DNA from 2 places in the Paractinoplanes abujensis genome. Region 2 is predicted to be linked to the other one. Evidence: riboswitches for the same ligand, from Rfam matches in the RefSeq annotation. Region 2 holds a riboswitch; the other holds the start of a gene.
What was found. Region 2 has a riboswitch for thiamine pyrophosphate ahead of BKA14_RS24020 (ECF transporter S component). Riboswitches for the same ligand answer to the same signal wherever they lie in the genome.
Positions count from the first base shown of each region.

Region 1: another riboswitch for thiamine pyrophosphate. It lies ahead of BKA14_RS27330 (thiamine phosphate synthase); the one in region 2 lies ahead of BKA14_RS24020 (ECF transporter S component).

Region 1 is NZ_JACHMF010000001.1:5,997,965-6,009,891, reverse strand. It holds gene rpsM (30S ribosomal protein S13) at 7-387, shown strand; gene rpsK (30S ribosomal protein S11) at 405-812, shown strand; gene rpsD (30S ribosomal protein S4) at 829-1,455, shown strand; gene BKA14_RS27360 (DNA-directed RNA polymerase subunit alpha) at 1,549-2,571, shown strand; gene rplQ (50S ribosomal protein L17) at 2,608-3,192, shown strand; gene truA (tRNA pseudouridine(38-40) synthase TruA) at 3,262-4,077, shown strand; gene BKA14_RS27345 (hypothetical protein) at 4,084-4,872, opposite strand; gene BKA14_RS27340 (class I SAM-dependent methyltransferase) at 4,969-5,583, shown strand; gene BKA14_RS27335 (ABC-F family ATP-binding cassette domain-containing protein) at 5,616-7,262, shown strand; TPP riboswitch at 7,298-7,409, shown strand; gene BKA14_RS27330 (thiamine phosphate synthase) at 7,403-8,002, shown strand; gene thiO (glycine oxidase ThiO) at 7,999-8,988, shown strand; gene thiS (sulfur carrier protein ThiS) at 8,985-9,182, shown strand; gene BKA14_RS27315 (thiazole synthase) at 9,185-9,931, shown strand; gene BKA14_RS27310 (thiamine phosphate synthase) at 9,925-10,509, shown strand; gene thiD (bifunctional hydroxymethylpyrimidine kinase/phosphomethylpyrimidine kinase) at 10,506-11,276, shown strand; gene thiC (phosphomethylpyrimidine synthase ThiC) at 11,345-11,927, shown strand, end outside.
Region 2 is NZ_JACHMF010000001.1:5,284,399-5,296,325, reverse strand. It holds gene BKA14_RS24035 (IS256 family transposase) at 1,886-3,181, shown strand; gene BKA14_RS24030 (energy-coupling factor transporter transmembrane component T family protein) at 3,390-4,190, opposite strand; gene BKA14_RS24025 (ABC transporter ATP-binding protein) at 4,228-5,661, opposite strand; gene BKA14_RS24020 (ECF transporter S component) at 5,679-6,254, opposite strand; TPP riboswitch at 6,326-6,427, opposite strand; gene BKA14_RS24015 (alpha/beta fold hydrolase) at 6,489-7,310, shown strand; gene BKA14_RS24010 (DUF6328 family protein) at 7,342-7,893, shown strand; gene BKA14_RS24005 (hypothetical protein) at 7,859-8,467, opposite strand; gene BKA14_RS24000 (Fur family transcriptional regulator) at 8,484-8,891, opposite strand; gene BKA14_RS23995 (ArsR/SmtB family transcription factor) at 8,888-9,190, opposite strand; gene BKA14_RS23990 (metal ABC transporter permease) at 9,187-10,065, opposite strand; gene BKA14_RS23985 (metal ABC transporter ATP-binding protein) at 10,067-10,846, opposite strand; gene BKA14_RS23980 (metal ABC transporter substrate-binding protein) at 10,843-11,766, opposite strand; gene BKA14_RS23975 (DUF6703 family protein) at 11,816-11,927, opposite strand, start outside.

The DNA of each region.
Region 1 (11,927 bases), 710 kb from region 2:
CCACTTATGGCACGACTCGTCGGCGTCGATCTTCCCCGCGAGAAGCGGATGGAGATCGCGCTTACCTACATCTACGGGATCGGTCGCACCCGTGCCGTCGAGGCACTGACCGCCACCGCGATCGACCTGAACAAGCGCGCCAAGGACCTCACGGACGAGGAGCTGGTCCAGCTCCGCGACTACATCGAGGGCAATTTCAAGGTTGAAGGTGACCTGCGCCGCGAGGTCGCCGCGGACATCCGCCGCAAGGTCGAGATCGGCTGCTACGCCGGCATCCGCCACCGCCGGGGTCTCCCCGTGCGGGGTCAGCGCACCCGGACCAACGCGCGTACGCGCAAGGGCCCGAAGCGCACGGTCGCTGGTAAGAAGAAGCCGGGTCGGAAGTAATAGGAGCGCACTGACTTATGCCACCGAAGGCACGCGCAGGGGCCGCAGTCAAGAAGGTCCGGCGCAAGGAACGCAAGAACGTCGCCCACGGGCAGGCGCACATCAAGAGCACCTTCAACAACACCATCGTGTCGATCACCGACCCGACCGGTGCTGTCATCTCCTGGGCCTCCTCCGGCCAGGTGGGTTTCAAGGGCTCGCGCAAGTCGACCCCGTTCGCCGCGCAGCTGGCCGCCGAGGCCGCCGCGCGCCGGGCCATGGAGCACGGCATGCGCAAGGTCGACGTTTTCGTCAAGGGTCCCGGCTCCGGCCGTGAGACCGCGATCCGCTCGCTGCAGGCCGCCGGCCTCGAGGTCGGGCAGATCAGTGACGTCACGCCGCAGCCGCACAACGGTTGCCGCCCGCCGAAGCGCCGCCGGGTCTGAGGGAGAGACAGAGACAATGGCTCGTTACACAGGTGCGGACTGCAAGCGCTGCCGCCGCGAAAAGATGAAGCTGTTCCTCAAGGGCAGCAAGTGCGACGGGCCCAAGTGCCCGTTCGAGTCGCGTCCCTTCCCGCCCGGCCAGCACGGCCGTGGCCGGACCAAGGAGACCGAGTACCTGCTCCAGCACCGCGAGAAGCAGAAGGCCCGTCGCGTCTACGGCGTGCTCGAGAAGCAGTTCCGCGGTTACTACGAGGAGGCTGTCACCAAGCCCGGCAAGACCGGTGAGGTGCTGCTGCAGATCCTCGAGTCGCGTCTGGACAACGTCGTTTACCGGGCCGGCCTCGCGCAGTCCCGGGACATGGCCCGGCAGCTGGTCAAGCACGGCCACTTCCTGGTCAACGGCGTGAAGGTCGACGTTCCGTCGTACCGCGTCAAGGAGCACGACATCGTGACCACGCGGGAGAAGTCGAAGGAGATGACCCCCTTCGTCGTCGCCCAGGCGCAGGCCGGCCAGCGGCCCGTGCCGGCGTGGCTCGAGCCCATCCCGAGCGAGATGAAGGTTCTCGTTCACTCGCTCCCGGCCCGCGCTGTCATCGACACGCAGGTCCAGGAGCAGCTGATCGTCGAGCTCTACTCCAAGTAGCAGCTCTGCCCGGTGCCGGCCGCGTGGTCGGCACCGGGCTGCATCATCGGACGGCCATCAAATAGTGGGTGGCCTGACAGAAAGAAGAATTGCGTGCTCATCAGCCAGCGGCCGACCCTCTCCGAGGAGTCGATCAGCGAGACCCGCTCCCGGTTCACCATCGAGCCCCTGGAGCCGGGTTTCGGGTACACCCTCGGCAACTCGCTGCGGCGTACCCTGCTGTCGTCCATCCCCGGTGCGGCGGTCACCAGCATCAAGATTGACGGCGTCCTGCACGAGTTCACCACGATCCCCGGTGTCAAGGAGGACGTGGTCGAGCTGGTCATGAACGTCAAGGAGCTCACCGTCAGCTCCGAGCACGACGAGCCGGTCAGCATGTACCTGCGCAAGCAGGGCCCCGGCGACGTCACCGCGGGCGACATCCAGCCCCCGGCCGGTGTCTCCGTGCACAACCCCGACCTCAAGCTGGCCACGCTCAACAGCAAGGGCCGGCTCGACATGGAGCTCACCGTCGAGCGGGGCCGTGGCTACGTCACGGCGGCGCAGAACAAGAGCGCCGGCGCCGAGATCGGCCGCATCCCGGTCGACTCGATCTACTCGCCGGTCATGAAGGTGACCTACCGCGTCGAGGCGACCCGTGTCGAGCAGCGCACCGACTTCGACCGCCTGATCATCGACGTCGAGTCGAAGGCGTCCATCTCGCCCCGCACCGCGCTGGCCTCGGCCGGCTCGACCCTCGTCGAGCTGTTCGGCCTGTGCCGGGAGCTGGACGAGACCGCCGAGGGCATCGACATCGGCCCGTCGCCGCAGGACGCGCAGCTCGCGGCCGACCTGGCGCTGCCGATCGAGGAGCTCGACCTGACCGTCCGGTCGTACAACTGTCTCAAGCGTGAGGGCATCAACAGCGTTGGTGAACTCATCGGGCGGACGGAGGCCGACCTTCTGGATATAAGGAATTTCGGTCAGAAGAGCATCGACGAGGTCAAGATGAAGCTCGCCGGAATGGGCCTGGGCCTCAAGGACAGCGCGCCGTCCTTCGACCCCGCGCACGTCGTGGACTCGTTCGGCGACGTGGACTACGACACCGACGACTACCGCGAGACCGAGCAGCTCTAAGAGCCCCCGGTACGCCTTTTACAAGGAGCATTGGAAATGCCCACGCCCACCAAGGGAGCCCGCCTCGGCGGCAGCCCGGCGCACGAGAAGCTCATCCTGGCCAACCTGGCCACCGAGCTTTTCCGGCACGGGAAGATCAAGACCACCGAGGCCAAGGCGCGCCGGCTGCGCCCCCTGGCTGAGCAGCTCATCACCAAGGCCAAGCGCGGCGACCTGCACAACCGTCGCCGGGTGCTGGCCACGGTGAAGGACAAGGACGTCGTGTACGCCCTGTTCGAGCAGATCGCTCCGCGTTACGGCAACCGGCCGGGTGGCTACACCCGGATCACCAAGACCGGCCCGCGCAAGGGTGACGCCGCTCCCATGGCCGTCATCGAGCTGGTCGAGGAGCTGCAGGTCGCGGCGACCACCGCCCCGGCCAAGCGGACGGCCCGCAAGGCCGCCGCGCAGCAGGACAAGGTCGAGGCGCTGGCCCGCGAGGACGAGACGCCGGCTTCGAACGCGACCGAGGCCGACACCGCCGCCGACCAGGACGCCGAGCCGCCGGTGAACGCTTCCGGCGACAAGGGTGCCGAGGGTCCCGGCGACAAGGCCGAGGGCGAAGACACCGACGCCAAGTAGTTCTGCGAAATTGGGCCCGGCACCCCGTACGGGGAGCCGGGCCCTTTTCTTTTCTCAGGGAGCGCCACGATGACCGGAACCGTCCGCTTGCGGCTGGACGTCTCGTACGACGGCGCGGACTTCTCGGGCTGGGCGGTCCAGCCGGGGCGGCGCACGGTCGCCGGTGTGCTGGTCGAGGCACTGGGACGGCTGGTGGGTGCGGACACTCCGCTCGGCCTCACGGTCGCCGGTCGTACGGATGCGGGGGTGCACGCCTCGGGTCAGGTGTGCCACATCGACCTGCCCGTCGAGGCCTATGCGGAGCTCGAGGGGTCGCTGTTGCGCAGGCTGGCCGCACTGATGCCGTCGGATGCCCGCGTGAAGGCGATCACGCCGGTGCCGGAGACTTTTGACGCGCGCTTCTCGGCCACCTTCAGGCGGTACGAGTACCGGGTGGCCGACACCGTGTGGGGGCCCGAACCGCTGCGGCGGCACGACACGATCGGATGGGTCCGTCCGCTCGACGTGGGGCGGCTCACCGTGGCGGCGGCCGGGCTGACCGGCGAGCATGACTACGCGGCCTACTGCAAGCGCAAGGAGCACGCGACCACGGTGCGGGCGATCACCCGGTTCGACTGGCGGCGCGACCCCGACGGGGTGGTCGTGGCCACCGTGGAGGCCGACGCGTTCTGCCAGTCGATGGTGCGCAGCCTGGTCGGGGCGCTGCTGGCGGTGGGGGACGGGCGCCGCGATCCGGGCTGGCCGTCGACGCTGCTCACCCGTACGGAACGCTCCAGTGAGGTCACCGTGGCCCCGGCCCACGGGCTCACGCTGATCGCGGTGGGCTATCCGGCCGAGGACGCCTACGCGAGCCGGGCCGAGGCCACCCGGCGGCTGCGGGCCTGAGCGGGCTCAGAGGGCGGCCCCGCCGAGGTGGTTGTCCACGATCTCGGCGGTGATCCTTTTCGCGTACGGGTCGTCGTCGGGCACGAGTGCGCCGTCGGGCCGGGTGATCACGCAGTAGAGCAGCAGGTTGTCCCGCACGTGCCAGCCCACCGAGGCCGCCTCGGGGTCGCCGGAGGTCGCGGGCAGCGTGCGGAACCCGCCGAGCCCGCCCACCACCTGCTCGCGAACCAGATCGTTGACAGCGGCGGCGGCCCCGGCGTCGGCCAGCGCGAACACCCCGGCGGTGACCTGATATCCCTCGTACGGGGAGATCAGCCCGGCCCGCACCACCTCGGAGCAGCCGTGGCGGTCCAGCAGACCGCCCAGGTTGCCGGTGGTGGCGTCGGCGCAGTCCCGGCCGAAGTGCCGCATCTCGATCCGGTAGGCCCCCGCGGCGCCGGCCGGTCGCAACACGTCACTCGGGCCGAAGACGTCGCCCAGCGCGGGCGGCTGCGCGCCGGCCGGTTCCTGCTGCCGCCGGTCGGACCCCGTCACCAGCAGGCCGACCATCATGACCAGGCCGAGCAGGATGACCCCGGCCAGGCCCTGGGTCAGCCATTGCACGGCCCGTTGCGGTTCGACGGTGGGGAGCGCGACCACCGCCCGCCGCCGGCCGCGCTGAACCGGGACACGCGGGATCAGTGGCGCCGGCGGCGGCCGGTGCTGTCCGCCCGATCCGATGCCGCGGACCAGGAGCACCAGGCCGCCGTCGGCGGTCGCGCGGTGGGCTGGTCGAGAAGGGGTGCCGTACCGCATGCCGACCAGGCTAGAAGCGCACGGTGATCGATGAACGCACAGAATGTGCGGCACCCCGATGCGCGCTCGCGCGTTGTGCGGCGGCAGACTGGTCGGGTGAGCGCGGATCATTACTTCAGCGCCGAGCCGGCCACCCCCGACCGTCGCGGCGAGATCGAGTTCAGCGCGGCCGGCCGTGACTACCGGCTGGCCGTCGCGGCCGGCGTCTTCAGCGCGGGCCGGCTCGACCCGGGCACGGCCGTGCTGCTGCGCAAGGGCGACCTGCCCACGGCCGACGCCGGGGGGACCTTTCTCGACCTCGGCTGCGGCTACGGCCCGATCACCTGCGTGCTGGCCGCGGAGGCCCCGGCGGCGATCGTCTACGCGGTCGACGTCAACTCGCGGGCCCGCGAACTGACCGCGCTGAACGCCGGGACGCTCGGACTGTCGGCGCGGGTGCGGGTGACCGAGCCCGACGAGGTGCCCGACGGGGTGACGTTCGACCAGATCTGGAGCAACCCGCCGACCCACGTCGGCAAGAGCGAGTTGCGGGCGCTGATGGAACGCTGGCTGCCGCGCCTCGCCGACGGGGGTGTGGCCTGGCTGGTGATCAACCGGAATCTCGGTGGTGACTCGCTGCACACCTGGCTGGTCGAGAAGGGCTGGGAAGTGGAGCGTACGGCCAGCCAGAAGGGCTTCCGAGTGCTCAAGGTGACCCGGAAAACCGGCTGACTACCGCCGCCCGGGCCGGGATGATTGCCGCCATGGGTTACGTGGATGTCGCCGGAGCCGGTTTTGTGCTGCCCGACGGGCGCCGGCTCTTCGCCGACGTCGCCTTCCGGGTCGGCGAGGGGGCCAAGGTCGCGCTGGTCGGGCCGAACGGCGCGGGCAAGACGACGCTGCTGCGCATGGTCGCGGGCGATCTCGCGCTGCCCGAGGGCACGATCGCGCGCTCCGGCGGCCTCGGCGTGATGCGCCAGTTCATCGGCATGATCGGCGACGACCGTACGCTGGAGGATCTGGCTCTGTCGCTGGTCAAGCCCGAGCTCGGGGCGGCCGGTGAGCGCCTGGCCCGGGCCACCGCCGCGCTCGACGAGACCGAGCGCAGCCAACTGGCGTACGCGAACGCTCTGGCCCACTGGGGTGAGATCGGCGGCTACGACACCGAGGTGCTTTTCGACACGGTGGCCGTCGCGATCCTGGCCAAGCCGTGGGACGAAGTGCGCCACCGTCCGGTGCGGACACTGTCGGGCGGCCAGCAGAAGCGGTTCGCGCTCGACCTGCTGCTCCGCGGCGACGACGAGGTGCTGCTGCTCGACGAGCCCGACAACTTCCTCGACGTGCCCGGCAAACGCTGGCTCGAGGCGCGGCTGCGCGAGTCGCCCAAATCCGTGCTCTACGTCTCGCACGACCGGGAGCTGCTGGCCCAGACGGCCGACCGGGTCGTCGCCGTCGAGGGCGGCACGGCCTGGACCCATCCGGGCGGGTTCGCCTCGTGGCACGAAGCGCGCGTGCATCGCCACGACCGGATGGAGGAGAACCGCCGGCGCTGGGACGAGGAACACCAGAAGCTCAAGGACCTGGTGTTGTCGCTCAAGCAGAAGGCGACCTTCAACGACGGCATGGCCTCGCGCTATCAGGCCGCGCAGACCCGGCTGCGCAAATTCGAGGAGGCCGGTCCGCCGCCCACACCGCCCAAGGAGCAGTCGCTGCGGATGAACCTGCGCGGGGGGCGGACGGCCAAGCGCGCGGTGATCTGCGAGCAGCTCGAGATGGAAGACCTGACGTTCCCGTTCGACCTGGAGATCTGGTACGGCGACCGGGTTGCCGTGCTGGGCGCCAACGGCACCGGCAAGTCGCACTTCCTGCGGCTGCTGGCGGCCGGTGGCAGCGACCCCGAGGCCGAGAACAAACCGGTCGACGGCGCACCCCTGGCCCACGTGGCGCACAACGGGGTGGCCCGGCTCGGCGCGCGGGTGCGGCCCGGGCATTTCTCGCAGACGCACGACCGGCCCGAGCTGCTCGAACGCACCCTGGTCGAGATCCTGTGGCGCGGCGACGACCACCGGTCCGGAATGGACCGGGCGGGCGCGATGAAGGCCCTCAACCGGTACGAGTTGTCGGCCCAGGGCGACCAGCGGTTCGGCACGCTCTCCGGCGGTCAGCAGGCGCGTTTCCTGGTGCTGATGCTGGAGTTGTCGGGCGCGACGGTGCTGCTGCTCGACGAGCCGACCGACAACCTCGACCTGGCCTCGGCCGAGGCGCTGGAGGAGGGGCTGAACAAATTCGAGGGCACGGTGATCGCGGTCACCCACGATCGCTGGTTCACCAGGTCTTTCGATCGCTTCGTGCTGTTCCAGGGCGACGGCGAGGTCGTCGAGACCCCGGAGCCGGTCTGGGACGTGCGCTAGTTTTTTGGGCCTCGGCCGGGTTATGGTCCGAGGCAACACAACCCCACGGGAGTCCGGTGCACCGGGCTGAGAGGGGGGCTGACGCGGCCCCCGACCGTCGAACCTGATCCGGATCATGCCGGCGCAGGGAGGAGCGACAGTTGTTGTTGCCGCGTTTGCACATCGTCACCGACTCGCTCGACGTCGTCCGGGGCGTGCTGGGCCACGGCCCGGTGGCCGTCCAGATCAGAGTCAAGACCAACGACCGCGAGGCGTACGCCCTGACGACCGCCGCGCTCGAGCTGTGCCGGGCGGCCGGGGCGCTGTGCCTGGTCGACGACCGGATCGGGGTGGCCCTCGCGGCCGGGGCCGACGGCGTGCACGTGGGCGCCGACGACCTGCCGGTGGCGGCCGCCCGCCGGGTGCTCGGGCCCGGCCCGGTGGTGGGCGCGACCTGCCGCGATCCGGACTCCGCACGCGCGGCCGTCGCCGACGGGGCGACGTATCTCGGGGTCGGGCCGGCCTTCGCCACCAGCAGCAAGACCGGGTTGCCGGAGCCGATCGGGCCCGCGGGCGTCGCGGCGGTGACCCGGGCCGTGCCGGAGACGCCGGTGATCGCGATCGCGGGCATCACACCACCCCGGGTGGCCGAGCTCGACTGCTACGGGGTGGCCGCCATTTCCGCCGTCGTGGCCGACCCCGCCGGCGCGACGGCCGAGTTCCTGAAGGCGCTGTCCGGCTGCCCGAAGGTGCTGTCATGAGCGACATCACGGTCGTCGGGGGCGGGATCATCGGGCTGTCCATCGCGTGGCGGCTCGTGCGGCGCGGGGCCGACGTGACCGTGCTGGACGGCGGGGACGAGGGCGCCTGGCACGTGGCGGCCGGGATGCTGGCGCCGGGCGGGGAGTCCGAGCACGAGGACCCGGCCCTGATCGCGCTCCTGGAGCGATCCGCCCAGCTCTGGCCCGCGTACGTCCGGGAACTGGGGGTTGACGTCGGCTATGACGACACCGGGACCCTCGGCCTGGCGCTGACGGCCGACGACCTGGCCCAGCGCGCGCGTCTCTGGACCCGGCAGCAACTGCCCCTGCTGCGGCCGTCCGAACTGCGCGAGTTGGAGCCGGCGCTCTCCCCCCGCGTACGGGCCGGGGTCCTCGCCCCTCGCGAGACCCAGGTGGACCCGCGCAAAGTCGTGCACGCGCTGCGGGAACGGCTGGGGACGCGGATCGTGGTGAAGCGGGTGGAGTCGCTCGCCGATGTGGACTCACGGCAGGTCGTGGTGGCGGCCGGATGCGGCACGGCGGCGCTGACCGGATTGCCCATCCGGCCCGTGAAAGGCCAGGTGCTGCGGTTGCGGGGTGAACCCGGGCTGCTGCGGCACGTGCTCGACGGCTGCGAGGTCTACATCGTGCCGCGGGCCGACGGCGAGGTGGTGGTGGGCGCGACCCAGGAGGAGCGGGCCGATCGGCTGGTCACCGCGGGTGGCGTGCACGAACTGCTGCGCGCGGCGCTGGAGCTGGTGCCGGGCCTGGCCGAGTTCGAGCTGGCCGAGACCACCGTGGGGCACCGGCCCGGCACGCCCGACAACGCGCCGCTGCTGGGGCGGCTCGACGACCGGGTGATCGTGGCCGCCGGACACTTCCGCAACGGCATCCTGCTCGCGCCGGTCACCGCTGACCTGGTGGCCGGGCTGGTGCTGGACGGTCTCGACACTCCCGGCGACTTCGCGCCGCGGAGGTTCTCATGAAGCTGACAGTCAACGGGAACGTGGTCGAGAGCGACGCCGCGACCGTGCAGGCGCTGGTCGAGGCGATCACCGAGGCCCGGCGCGGGGTCGCGGTCGCGGTCAACGGCGAGGTGGTGCCCCGGTCGACCTGGGGGCTGACAGGGCTCGCGGCCGGCGACGTGGTCGAGGTGCTGACCGCGGCCCAGGGAGGCTGACGATGGAGTTCTTCGAGAAGTCCCGTCTCGTTCTCGGGACGGGTGGGGCCAACAGCCTGGCCGCGCTGGAGGAGGCGATCGTCGCGTCCGGCACCGGGCTGGTCACCGTGGCGCTGCGCCGGGTCGACGCGGCCGGGCCGGGCCTGCTGCCGATGCTCGACCGGCTCGGAGTGGCGGTGCTGCCCAACACGGCCGGTTGCTACACGGCGGGCGATGCGGTCAAGACCGCCCACCTGGCCCGGGACGCCTTCGAGACCGACCTCGTCAAGCTCGAGGTGATCGGCGACGAACGAACCCTGCTGCCCGACGGCGTGGAGCTGCTCAAGGCGGCCGAGACGCTGGTCGGGGACGGGTTCCGGGTGCTGCCGTACACGAGCGACGACCCCATCCTGGCCCGCCGCCTGGCCGATGTGGGCTGCGCCGCGGTGATGCCGGCCGGGTCGCCGATCGGCTCCGGGCTGGGCATCTCCAACCCGCACCACATCCGCCTGATCCGGCAGAGCGTCGACGTGCCGGTGGTGCTCGACGCGGGCATCGGGACGGCCTCCGACGCCGCGCTGGCCATGGAACTGGGCTGCGACGCGGTGCTGATCGCGAGCGCGATCACCCGGGCTGCGGCGCCGGCCGAGATGGCGTCGGCGATGCGGCACGCGGTGGTCGCGGGGCGGCTGGCCTTCTCCGCGGGGCGGATCCCGCGGCGGTTCCACGCCGTGGCGTCCACCTCGGATCTCGGGCTCGCGCAGTGGTGACGCCGGGCGGGCTGGTGGTGCTGACCGACCGGCGGATGGCTCGCGAGCCGGTCACGTCGGTGGTGCGGGCGGCGGTGCTCGGCGGCGCGGAGTGGGTGATCCTGCGCGAGCGGGATCTGCCGTACGCCGCCCGGGTTGAGCTCTGCGACGAGCTGCGGTCGGTCGTGCCGGCGGGGCGGCTGATCGTGGCGGGGCCGGATCCGCTCGGTGGGGATGCTGTTCATCTGGCTGCGACTGATCCACGACCGGGTTCTTCGGTGCGGTTGGTCGGACGGTCGTGCCATGACTCCTCGGGTCTGTCCGACGTGGACTACGTCACGTTGTCGCCGATCTATCCGACGGTGTCGAAGCCCGGATACGGGCCGGCGCTGGGGGCGTCCGCTGCGGCCCGGCTCGCGGGGAAGCGGGCCTGGCTGGCGCTGGGCGGGGTCGACTCCGCCGGGCGGGCCGCGGAGTGTGCGGCGGCCGGGGCGAGCGGGGTGGCGGTGATGGGGGCGGTCATGCGGGCGGACGACCCGGAAGGGGTGGCGCGGGAGTTGGCGGCCGCGTTTCGCCCGCAGGCGGTGTCGCCCTCGTGACCGGCTCGACGCCGCCGGTGGTGCTCACGATCGCCGGGTCCGACTCCGGGGGCGGCGCCGGCATCCAGGCCGACCTCAAGACGTTCGCGGCCCTCGGGGCGTACGGGACCTCGGTCCTCACCGCCGTGACCGCGCAGAACACCCTCGGCGTGACGGCGATCCACCCCATCCCGGTCGACGTCGTGGCGGCGCAGCTGGAGGCGGTGCTGGCCGACCTGCCGGTGGTCGCGGTCAAGGTCGGCATGATCGGAGACCCGGCGGTGGGGGAGCTGATCGCGTCGTGGGCCGACCGGCTGCCCAACCTGGTCGTCGATCCGGTGCTGGTGGCCACCTCGGGCGCGCGGCTGGCCGAGACCGCGTCGGTGGCGCCGCTGCTGACGTATCCGTGTGTGCTGACGCCGAACCGGCAGGAGGCGGCCGCCCTGGTCGGTGGGCCGGTCGTGACGATCGCGCAGATGGCCGCCGCGGCCGAGGAACTGGCCGGCCGGGGGGCACGGGCCGTGGTGGTGACCGGGAGTGAGCTGGCGGCCGATGTGCTGCGCAGCGACGGTGTCACCGAGACGCTGACCGGCGAGCCGGTGCCAACGGTCAACAATCACGGGTCGGGCTGCACGTTCTCGTCGGCGATCGCGGTGCGGCTGGCCCTGGGGGATCCGGTGCCCACGGCGGTGCGGGCCGCCAAGCGGTACGTGACTTCCGCGCTCGCCGGTGGGCGCGACTGGCGGCTGGGCGCCGGGCCCGGGCCCCTGAACCATTTCGCGGTCTGACAAAGCGATTCGACAGAGGACGCCGTCCACAGGGGACCAGTGCGTCCACCGAAGGGGAGGAAAGGTATATGAGGCGCAAAGTGTACGTCGAAGGAGTGCCGTTCACCGAGGTCGAGCTGAGCGACGGCAACGACCCCGTGCGGCTCTACGACACCTCCGGGCCGGGCAGCGACCCCACGGTGGGCCTGCCGCCGTTGCGTGCGCCGTGGGCCACCGGCCGCACCCAGCTGGCCGCGGCCCGGGCCGGTGTCGTGACCCCCGAGATGCAGTTCGTAGCGATCCGCGAGAACGTGCCGGCCGAGCTGGTGCGGGCCGAGATCGCGGCCGGGCGGGCGGTGCTGCCGGCCAACCGCAACCATCCCGAGTCGGAGCCCATGGTGATCGGGTCCCGGTTCCTCGTGAAGGTCAACGCGAACATCGGCACCTCGGCCGTGACGTCGTCGGTGGCGGAGGAGGTCGAGAAGCTGACCTGGGCCACCCGCTGGGGCGCGGACACGGTGATGGACCTGTCGACCGGGCCGCGCATCCACGAGACCCGCGAGGCGATCATCCGGAACTCGCCGGTGCCGATCGGGACCGTGCCGATCTATCAGGCGCTCGAGAAGGTCAAGGGCGACCCGGTCAAGCTGACCTGGGAGCTGTTCCGCGAGA
Region 2 (11,927 bases):
GAATTTCGGCGTGACCATGAGCGGCGCCGGGCGTGGGGTTTGCGCCAGCGGCACAGAGAGAAGGCGCGGTGGGTGGAGCAGAACCTTGCGCTGGTTTGGCCCTCTGGTCGTCGTCCGGTTGTGCAGCTCCGTCGTCCGGTGCAGCAGCGCACGGCGAGGCTCTCTGCGGAATCTGCTGCCGCTTCTGAATCTGCTGCGGCTTCGCGGCGGCGTGGGGGGAAGACGCCGTTGGGGATGTCGCTTCCGCTTTCGATTGCGACTCGCGCTCGTTACATTTTATTGAATTTGTGTGGTTGCCGTCGGGCCGTGGTTGCGGTGAAACTCGATGCCGCTTTCAAGCTACCGGCGGGTGCAACTCACCGTGCTGTGTCCGGGGCCGTAAAACGCCTTTTTTCGGTGCGGGAAGGGACTGTCATCACGAGGCGGGAATCCGGCGGCGTCGCTCAGAAGGCACAGCTGGGCTGCATACCTCGTCGAGGGCCCGCCGCGGTTTCGGAGAACACTCTCTCCGGTCCCATCATCTTTTCCTTCACCTCATCGGGCTGTCTCACCGCTTCACCCCGCCCTCCGCCACGGTGTGGCCTCTGCTACGCCTCGGGATCCGTCACGCCTGGGCTTCAGTGCGTCTCCGCTTCCGTCGCGCCCCCGGTCGCCGCACCGTGAACTCCGTCGCGCCCTGGTCCGCGGCCAGCCGCATTCTGCCCGCGCTGCGCCCTGGTCCGCGGCCTGCCGCATGCTGCCCGCGCTGCGGCCTGGTCCGTGCTGCGGCCTGGTCCGTGCTGCGCCGCGCCCTGGCCCGTGCCGTGCCCGCCAGTTGGACGTCTCCGTCACCTCCGGCGCCGGCCCACTGATGCTCAACGCCATAGCCGTGGTCGTCACCTTCGGCGTGCCCTCACTGATCGTCACCCTGAGCGGCATGGCCATCCTGCAGGGCCTGATTTCGTCGTGCGTCGCGCCCCGGCCTGCGTCGCGCCCCGGCCTGCGTCGCGCCCCGGCCTGCGCCTCGCCCCGCCCTACGCCTCGCCGCGGCCTGCGCCTCACCCCGGCCTGCGTCGCACTGCGGCCTGCGTCGGGCTTTGGTCTGCGTCGGGCTCTAGTCTGCGCCGCGGCCGGCGTCGTGCCCTGTCCGGCGTCGCACCCCGGCATCCGTCGCAGCCCCGCATTTGTCGCACCCCGGGCTCTGCCACGCCCCGGTCTACGCCGTGCCCCGCCAACGCCGCGTGGTGAGAGCTCGTTACGTAGGCTGCGGCTTCGGCGACACTCTGTTCGGTTGCATCATCTCGTCCTTCGCCTCACCGGGCTGTCTCACCGCTTCGCCCTGCCCTGGCCTCTGATGCGCCTCAGCTTGGGTCACGCCCCAGCCTTTCTGGCACGTGCCTCCTTCGGTCACGCGCAGACCTCCGGCGACGCCTCTGCTTCTGTTACGCCCCGGCCTTTGCCGCATCTCGGCCTTCGTCACGCCTCGACCTTCGCCGTATCGCGACCCTCGTCCTGTCCCGGCCTTCGGTCACTCCCGGTTTTCGGTACGCCTCGACCTTCGCCGTATCGCGACCCTCGTCCTGTCCCGGCTTTCGGTTACTCCCGGTTTTCGGTACGCCTCGACCTTCGCCGTACCGCGACCCTCGTCCCGTCCCGGCTTTCGGTTACTCCCGGTTTTCGGCACGCCTCGACCTTCGCCGCACCCCGGCCTTCGTCACGCCGCGACCTTCGCCGTACCGCGACCCTCGTCCCGTCCCGGCCTTCGGTCACTCCCGGCCTTCGTCTCGTCCCGGCCTTCGGCCCGCCCCGGCCAATGCTGCGTCATGAGAGCTCGGGTCGAGTGTTTACGCAGGCCGCGGGTCTGTAAAACGAACGGTGTAACTCCTGATCAAGGGAGTAGCACCTGATGACGGACACGACAGCTGCCGTGGATACTGCCGCGGTGCCGAAGAAGAAGGACCAGGCCGACGGCGGGGTGGATGCTGAGCTGGTCGGCCGGCTGGTTGAGCAGGCCCGCGCAGCGGGCCTGCAGTTGACCGGCGAAGGTGGTCTGCTGCAGCAGCTGACCAAACGCGTGGTCGAGGCCGCCCTGGACGGCGAGATCACCGACCATCTGGGCTATGACAAGGGCGACCCGGCTGGCAAGAACGGCGGGAACTCGCGCAACGGCAGCCGGTCCAAGACGGTGCTGACCGAGGTCGGCCCGGTGGAACTCAGCGTCCCGCGTGATCGTGACGGCAGCTTCGAGCCGCAGATCGTCAAGAAACGCCAGCGCCGGCTGACCGGGGTGGAGGACATGGTCATCTCCTTGTCGGCCAAGGGCCTGACCACCGGGGAGGTCCAGGCGCATCTGGCTGAGGTCTACGGCGCTGACGTGTCGAGGCAGACGATCTCCACGATCACCGACCGGGTCCTCGACGCGATGGCCGAGTGGCAGAACCGGCCCCTCGACCCGGTCTATCCGGTGATCTTCCTGGACGCGATCCACGTGAAGGTCCGCGACGGCAAAGTCGCCAACCGGCCCGTCTACGTCGCGTTGGCCGTGACCGTCGAGGGCACCCGCGACATCCTCGGGCTTTGGGCCGGTGACGGCGGCGAAGGCGCCAAGTTCTGGCTGCAGGTGCTCACCGAGCTGAAGAATCGTGGTGTCGCCGACGCGCTGATGGTCGTCTGTGACGGGTTGAAAGGCCTGCCCGACGCGATCGGGCAGACCTGGCCCCTCGCGGTCGTCCAAACCTGCGTGATCCACCTACTGCGCAACTCGTTTCGCTACGCCGGCCGACAGCACTACGACGCCATCGCCAAAGCCCTGCGACCGGTCTACACCGCACCCACCGAAGCCGCCGCTAAGGCCCGCTTCGGCGATTTCGTCGAGGCCTGGGGCGAGCGTTACCCGGCGATCGTCCGGCTCTGGAACAACGCCTGGGCCGAGTTCGTGCCCTTCCTCGCCTTCGACGTCGAGATCCGCAAAATCGTGTGCTCGACCAACGCGATCGAGAGCGTGAACGCCAGGATCCGCCGCGCGGTCCGGGCTCGCGGGCACTTCCCAAACGAGCAGGCTGCGCTGAAATGTGTCTATCTCGCGGTCATGAGCCTCGACCCCACCGGCACCGGACGACGCCGATGGGCGATCCGCTGGAAACCCGCCCTCAACGCCTTCGAGATGACCTTCGAAGGCCGCCTCAACCCGACCGACAACTAACCGCAGTTACACCGTTCGTTTGACAGGCCCCAGGCCGCCGACGTGGGGTTGTAGTGAGCGTTCGTTGCGGGGGATTGAGCACTCCGTACGCCGCCGGATAGGGGTGTCTGGGTGGTCTCGCGCGTCCTTGGCCGGCAGTGAGCGGGGCGGGGTGGATGCTGTGCCGCCAGGTGCTTGGAAGGTGCGAGGTGAGTGTTTGCTGCGGGGGTCAGATGATGGGGCGGAACAGGCCTAGGGCGATCGTCACGGCCAGGGTTGTCGCGGACAGCAGGACTGCGCCGGTGACCAGGGCTGTGTCGGCGGGGTGGAAGGTCTGCTTTCGGGCGTGTGTGCGGGGCACGCCGGAGTCGAAGCCGCGGGCGTCCATTGCTACTGCCAGGCGGCCGCCGCGGCGGAGGGCTCCTACCAGCAGGGCGAAGGCTGTGGAGACGAAGAGGCGTACGGCGGCGATCGGGTTTTTGCCGGCGTCGATGCCTCGGGCGCGTCGGGCCAGGGTCAGCATCTGCCATTCGGTGCCGAGCAGGGGGAGCAGGCGGAAGGCGGCCAGCGCGCCGATGGCGAAGCGGGCGGGGGCCTTTGCGTTCTGCACCAGGGCGTCGGCCAGGTCGGTGGGGTCGGTGGTGGCGAAGACAAGCACGCCGGGGACGGCCACGGCGAACAGTCGCAGGATCAGGCCCAGCGCCGAGGTCAGCACGCCGGTGGTGACGTCGAACGGGCCCAGGTCGAGCAGCAGCGTGCCGGTGCGGTTGGCCGAGAACAGCACCATCGTGACCAGCAGGCCCAGCGATGCGACCAGCACCGGCCAGGCGCGTTTGGCCAGCGTGGAGTAGCGGACGCCGAAGAACGGCGCCGCGGCGAGTTCGATGGCCAGGGCGATGGCGGGGGTGAGCGGGTCGAGTGTGGCCAGCAGCGGCAGCGAGAAAAGCATGGCCGCGGCCAGCTTGGCGACCGGGTTGCGCCGGGCCAGCGGCGCCGACGGATCAGCGATCGGCTGCAAGGAGAGGGTCATGGGCGCGACCGCCGGCGCGTGAAGCGAGGGAGGAGGGTCATGGCCGGGGCCGCCGGCGTTGGGGGAGGGGGTCGCGCAAGCGGGCCTCGCCCAGGGGGAAGGTGCGGTCGGCCACGGTTTGCACGAAGTCGTCGTCGTGGGTCACGGCCAGGATGCCGTGGCCGTCGTCGCGCAATGTGGCCAGCAGCGTCACCAGTTCGATCCACGTTTTGCGGTCCTGGCCGAACGTCGGTTCGTCGAGCACCAGCAGCCGGGGCGCGGTGGCCAGCGCCGTGGCCACGCTCAAGCGGCGGGCCTCGCCACCGGAGAGGGTGTACGGGTTGGCTCCGGCCAGTTTGGTCAGGCGCAACCGGTCGAGCAGGTCGGTCACCACCGTCGTGACCGCCGCGGCCGGGCGGCCCAGCCGGCGTGGGCCCACCGCCAGTTCGTCGGCGACCCGGGATGTCACGAACTGGTGTTCCGGGTTTTGGAAGACCGACCCGATCCGCCCGGTCAGTGTGGCCGCCCGCCATTTGTGTGGCGGGCGCCGGTCGCCGAATCCGCTGATCCGCCCGGACGTCGGCGCCAGCAGACCGCCCAGCAGCAGCGCCAGCGTCGACTTGCCCGCTCCGTTGGGCCCGGTCACCGCCAGCACCTCGCCGGTGCCCACCCCGAGCGTCACCGGCGCGAGCCGGTGCGCCAGCGCAAGATTTTCCCCCCGTACGAGGTCGGGGGTGGCCGCCGTGGCCGACTTGAGTGGCGGAATCGTGAAACCCGGAACCCACACGCCTTCGTCGGCGAGCCGGTCGCCGTAGGCCGCGAACACCACTTCGGGCGCGCCGTCGGCCCGGATCCCGCCGCCCGGTTCCAGCACCACCACCCGGTCGACCAGCGGTAACGCCTCGGCCACCCGATGCTCGACCAGCACCGTGGTGGTGTCGCGCAAGGAGCCGAGCGATTCCCGTACGAGGGCCGCGCCGGCCGGGTCGAGGTTGGCCGTCGGCTCGTCGAGGAGCAGCAGCCCCGGCCGCAGGGCCAGCACGCCGGCCAGCGCCAGCCGTTGGGCCTCGCCGCCGGAGAGTGCGCTGGTCGAGCGGGTGATCGGGTAGGGGAAGCCGACCCGGTCGAGCGCGTCGCTGACCCGCGGCCAGATCTGCGCGGCCGGCACGCCGCGATTTTCCAGCCCGAACGCCACGTCGTCGCCGCTGCGGGCCATCACGAGCTGGGTTTGCGGGTCCTGGAAGACGATGCCGGACTTCTCCCGGGCTTTGCGCGGGTCGAGGCCGTCGATCTCGATTGTGCCCTCGGCCTCACCCGAGTCCTCCGGGAGCAGGCCGGACAGCGCCGCGAGCAGGGTGCTCTTGCCCGCCCCGGAGGGACCGAGCAGGAGCACCCGTTCGCCGTGGGTGATCGTCAGGTCGACCTCGCGGACGGCCCAGGCCCGGCGACCAGCGTGCCGCCAGCCGAAACCGCGGAGGACGACCTCACTCATAACTGAATGACACCAAATCAGACGAGCGCGCGCGAACGGCCCGCCGGGAACCGGTCCAGGACGCCGGTCTGGGCCAGCGCCCGGGTCAGCAGCACACTGCCGAGCCCCGCGATGACCAGCGCCGACGCCGCGGTCAGGAGCACGTACGGGATCCGGAAAGAACCCCACGCCGTGTCCGGGTACCAGACGAAGACGTCGTAGACCGCGGCCACGATGCCGGCCGCCGCCCCGGCCAGCAGGGCGACCGGCAGGCGGTACACCTTGTAGGCGAAGAGGGCGAATACCAGCTCGGCGCCGAGGGCTTCGAGCGGGCCCTGCACGGCGATGGTCCAGCCCCAGCTCGTGCCGATCGCCACCGAGACCAGGGCGGCCAGCGACAGCGTGTAGAAGGCGGCGCCGGGTTTGCGCACGATCAGCGCGCCCAGCACGGCCGGCACCAGCCACACCCCGTAGAGCAGGGCGCGGCCGGGCAGGGGGATGGCATCGGCGGGGCCGTTGTAGAGCAGGCCCCAGGCCCAGAAGATGACGCCGAAGGCCACGGCGACGATCGAGGCTATGACGATGTCGATCGTCCGCCAACGGTTGGTGTTCATGTGAGAACCTCCCAGTGGGTACCGGGAGGAGACGCACGCCGTCGCCGGGCGTGAACCCGGACACGGCGCGGCTGGAGAAAGACCGAACTTCCTGCGCTGGCATTACCCAGATCAGGTGCGAGGGTCTGCGGTTGCCCGCACTCTCAGCGCTGTGCGCTCCCCTGTCGGAAAAACCTGTGTGTTTCGATGAACTTAACACCGGCGGCGGTCCAGGGACAGCGAGGGAGTGATCACATGGAGATCAAGGCGCGGGGCCTGACCTTCGACGTCTACGAGGGTGGCCCGGCCGGCGGCGAGCCGGTGCTCCTGCTGCACGGTTTCCCGCAGGATCATCGCGAGTTCGATCTGCTCGCGCCGCGGCTGCATGCCAAAGGCTTACGGACGTACGCCGTGGATCAGCGCGGCACCTCGCCCGGCGCGCGCCCGGCCGACGTCGGGGCTTACCGCATGTCCGAGCCGACGGCCGACGCGGTGGCCGTGCTGGACGCCCTCGGCATCGAGTCCGCGCACGTCATCGGGCACGACTGGGGCGCGGTCGTGGGCTGGTGGCTGGCCGCGGGCTACCCGGAGCGGGTGCGCACGCTGACCGCGGTGTCGGTGCCGCACCCCAAGGCGCTGGGCCTGGCTTTGCGCGTACGGGCGTCGCAGCGGGCGCGGATGGCGTACTTCAAAGTCTTCCAGTCCCAGGTGGCCGAGCGGTTCCTGCTGGCACGTGACGGCGCTGTGCTGCGCGCGATGTTCCGGCCGATCGGGGGCGGGGGCGACAAGTACGTGGAGTCGATGCAGACCGATCCGGGCCGGCTCACCGGCGGCCTGAACTGGTATCGCGCGACGACCGGAAGCTCGCCCGACACCCCCGGCATCATCCGGGTCCCCACCACGTACGTCTGGAGCGACAAGGACGGAGTGGTCTCACTCACCGCCGCCCTGCGCACCCGGGACTGGGTGGAGGCGGACTATCAGATGGTCGCACTGCGCGGGGTCAGCCACTGGGTGCCCGAGCAAGCCTCCGCCGCGCTGGCCGACGCCGCCCTCGCCCGGATAGGCGTAGTTTGATTTCCGTTGATTCAGGGGAAACCGCAGCGTCATGTCGGGTGAGAAGGCACGGCTCGGGCACGAGACCGAGAAGCAGCGGTGGGACCGGAATTTCGCTGACCTGTTGCAGGAACTGCGGGTCGTTCAGACCGGCATCCAGATCCTGTTCGCGTTCCTGCTGACCCTGCCTTTCAGCAGCGGTTTCCCGCGGGTCACGCAGTTCCAGAAGGACACGTACGTGGTGGCGCTGCTCGCCGCCGCGGCCTCGACCGCGATGATCATCGGGCCGGTCGCGTTCCACCGGGCGCTGTTCCGTCAGGGCCGCAAGCCCGAACTGGTGCGTTACGCCCATCGGTTGCTCAGCGGCGGCCTCGCGTTCCTGCTCGTGTCGATGGTCTCCTGCGTGCTGCTGGTGCTCGACTTCATCCTGACCCGGTGGATCGCGTTCGTCTTCGCGGGCATCGCGGCCGTCTTCTTCCTGACGTTCTGGGCGGCCTTCCCGTTCTTCCGCCGCAACTGGATCGACGAGGACGCCGAGGAGGAGGACGAGCAGGTCAGCGGCGAGGACGTCACCCCCGGCGAGACCGCAGGCCGAGCCGTTTGAGTTCGAGCTCGGCCAGCGCGTCGACCGCCGAGGCGTCACCGTTGCGCCAGCTCTGCGCGATGTCGGGGCCCAGCTTGGCCAGGCGGTTCAAGGGCTGGGAGGCCAGCGCGCGCAGGGCCAGCAGGTCGCGTCCGGCGGGCTGATCCCGTACGGCGGAAGCCACCGCGGCCCTGCGCATCCACCGCAGCCGCAGCGGGAGCCACCCGAAGAGCACGAGCGCCAGCGGAACGGCCACCGCCACGAGCGCCACGACGATCGCCATCGTGTCGACGACGTCCTGCTGCTGACGGCCCGCCTCGGCCAAGGAGCGGGCGGCTTCGGCGGCGCCGGTGAACGGCTTGACCAGCTGGTCGCCCACGAGCGGGACGTCACCGACCTTGTTGCCGGCGTCGGTCAGGTTGTCGGCGATGCCACCGCCCGCGCTCTCCAGCTTGGCGCCCGGCACGCCCAGCTTCTCGACCATGTCGTTGACCCACAGAGCCGCGCGGACCCAGAGATAGACCCACAGAACCACGACGATGTCGGTGAGGAGCTGACGTACGGCGGTGGGCAGCCGGTCGGCGTAAGGCTTCACCGGCACAGAATCCCACTCAGTGCTTGGCCGCGCAGTCCGGGCAGGTGCCGAAGATCTCCATGGTGTGCGAGACGTCGACGTACCCGTGCCGGCTGGCCACCTTGTCGGCCCACGACTCGACCGCCGGGCCCTCGACCTCGACTGCCCGGCCGCACTCGCGGCACACCAGGTGGTGGTGGTGACCCTGGCTGCAGCGGCGGTAGAGGTGCTCGCCGCCGGGCGGGCGCATCACGTCGATCTCGCCCGCGTCGGCCAGCCCCTGCAGGGTGCGGTAGACAGTGGTCAGGCCGACCCGCTCACCCCGTTCCCGCAGCCGGGCGTGCAGCTCCTGCGCGCTGTAGAAACCCTCGGCCTCCGACAGCACGGCGCTCACCGCGGAGCGCTGCTTGGTGTTGCGCTGCGCGACGTTCTGCTCGGTACTCACGACCTGACCTCCCTCGCGTGGCTGACCGCGTCGGCGACGATGTGCGCCACGTGATCGTCCACCAGCGAGTATGCGATCTCCCGGCCCCGGCGTGCACCCCGGACCACCCCGGCGCCGCGCAGCACCCTCAGGTGCTGGGAGACCAGTGGCTGCGGTGCGCCTAGCTTCTCGACCAACTCGTGGACGCAGCGCTCGCCCACCCCCAACTCTGCCACGATCGCCACGCGGATCGGTGCCGACAGGGCGCGCAGCAGCTCACCGGCCGACTCGTACGCCTCGTAACCGCTCGTCGTCGTCATCGGACCGGTGCCTCCTGCAGAACGACGTCGGGCGGTTCCACCTCGCGTGGCGGGTGGGCGCGCCGCCGGGCCATCCGCAGGCCGGCCGCCCCGACGGTGATGGCGACGAACAGGGCCAGCGCCAGGATCACGGTGGTGGCGCCGGGCGGGGTGTCGGCCTCGGCCGAGACGATCACGCCGACCCCGGCCGCGACCAGGCCGATCGCCATCGCCGCGGCCATGGTGGTGCGGAAACCGCGGGTCACCTGCTGCGCCGCGGCCACCGGGATCACCATCAGGGCGGAGACGAGCAGGAGACCGACCGTACGCATGGCGATCGTCACCGTGACGGCCGTGGTCACCGCCATCAGCAGGTTGAGCGCGCGCACCGGCAGGCCGCTGACCCGCGCGTACTCCTCGTCGTTGCAGACCGCGAACAGGGCGGGCCGGAACACCAGCATCGCCACCAGCACGGCCGCCCCGAGCCCGGCGATCACCACGATGTCCTGCGGCGATGTGGTGATCAGCGAGCCGAACAGGTATTGCACCAGGCTGTTGTTGTTGGCGTTGTCGGAGAGCGCGACCAGCACCACGCCGCCCGCGATGCCGCCGTAGAACAGCAGCGCCAGCGCGAGGTCGCCCGACGTGCGGCCGCGTTCGCGGATCAGTTCGACCCCGACCGCGCCGATCGCCGCGACGATCACCGCGCTGATCACGGGGGACTGGTTGAACAGCAGGCCGACACCCACACCGGTCAGCGCCACGTGACCGATGCCGTCGCCGATCAGCGAGAGCCGCCGCTGCACCAGGTAGATGCCGAGCGCGGGTGCGGCCAGGCCGATGATCAGCGCGCCCAGCAGGGCCCGGATCATGAAGTCGTACTGGAAAAGGTCCATGTTAATTCGCCGCGATCCGGTCGGCGGGGGCCACGCAGATGCCGGCTGCGGGCGGCACGGCGTGCGGGTGCACGTGGTCGTGGTCGGGCTCGGCGTGGTGACCGGCCGGCTCGGGCGGCGCGCCCTCGTGCGCGATGCGGCCCTCGTGCACCACGACGGCCCGGTCGATGAGCGGCCGCAGCGGGCCGAGTTCGTGCGCGACCAGCACGATCGTGCCGCCGGCACCGGCGAACCGGCCCAGCGCCGCCGCGAACGCCTCCTGGCTGGCCGCGTCGACCCCGGCCGTCGGCTCGTCCAGCACCAGCAGGTCGGGCTTACCGGCCAGCGCGCGGGCGATCAGCGTGCGCTGCTGCTGGCCGCCGGAGAGGGTGGTGACCGGGTCGTTGATGCGGTCGATCAGGCCCACGGCGGTCAACGCCTCGCGCACCGCGGCGCGGTCGGCGGCGCCGGACGGGCGGAAGATGCCGCGCCGCGCCAGCCGCCCCGAGGCGACCACCTCGCCCACCGTGGCGGGCACGCCGCTGCCCGCGCCGAGCCGCTGCGGCACGTAGCCGACGCGGGCCCAGTCCCGGAACTTGCGCTGCGCGGTGCCGAACAGCTCGATCTCGCCGTGACCCAGCGGGACCAGCCCGAGGATGCTGCGGATGAGCGTGGACTTGCCGGAGCCGTTGGCCCCCAGGATCGCCACGACCTCGCCGGCCGCCACGGTCAGCGAGATGTCGTGCAGGATCTCGCGGCCCTCGTAGCCGACCGCGGCGTGACGCACCGATACGACGCTCATTGCTTGCACCCCAGACCGGTTTCCAGCGCGGCCAGGTTCTGCCGCATCACGGTGAAGTAGTCGCCCGCGGAGTCGACGAGCCCCTCGAGCGGATCGAGCACCGCGGTCTTCGCGCCGACCTCGCGGGCGATGGTCTCGGCCACCGCCGGGCTGACCAGGGTCTCGAAGTAGATGGTGGTGGTGCCGGTCTCGCGGGCCTCCCGGGCCACGGCGGCCAGGCGCTGCGGCGAGGGCTCGGCCTCGGGCGAGATGCCGGTGATGCCGACCTGGTGCAGGTCGTAACGGGCGGCCAGGTAGGCGAAGGCGGTGTGGCTGGTGACCAGCTCGCGGCGGTCGCAGGTCTTCAGGCCGTCGGCGAACTCGGTGTTCAGCGCGGTGAGCTCGGTGCTGAGGGCTTGGGCGCGCTCGGTGTAACCGGCGGCGTGGGCGGGATCGAGCTGCCCGAGGCGCTCGGCCAGCTTCTCGCCGATCGTGACCAGCCGTACGGGGTCGAGCCAGACGTGCGGGTCCTCGCCACCTTCGGCCTCCTCGTGCTCGTGGCCGTGATCGTCCGCACCGCCCGCGGGCAGCAGCGGCACCACCGAGGCGGCGTCGAAGCCTTTGTCCTTGGCCTCCAGGTCGATGGCCTCGTCGACGGCGGGCTGGAAACCCTTGAGGTAGACGGCGAGGCCCGCGTCGGCCACGTCGCCGACCTGGCGCGGCGTCAGCTCGAGGTCGTGCGGTTCGGCGCCGGGCTTGGTGAGGTTGGTGACGCTGACCACGTCGCCTCCGATCCGCTCGCTCAGGAACTGCAGCGGATAGAACGCGGTGACGATCTCGAACTTCCCGTCCTCCGTCGTGCCCGCCGGCCCGGCCTGGTCACCGCACCCGGCCAGGGCGAGGGCAGACACGAGCAGAGCAGGCAGAAGACGGCGGCGCATACCATCCACTGTCGCTGAGAATGATAATGATTGTCAAAAGCGCATGTGTCTAGAGCGCCTTCGCGACCACCACGGCCAGCAACAGGCCCAGGATCAGCAGACGCAGGGCCCGGGTCGACGCCGACTGCACCGGCCAGGTCGTGAACGTGAGCGCGGCCAGA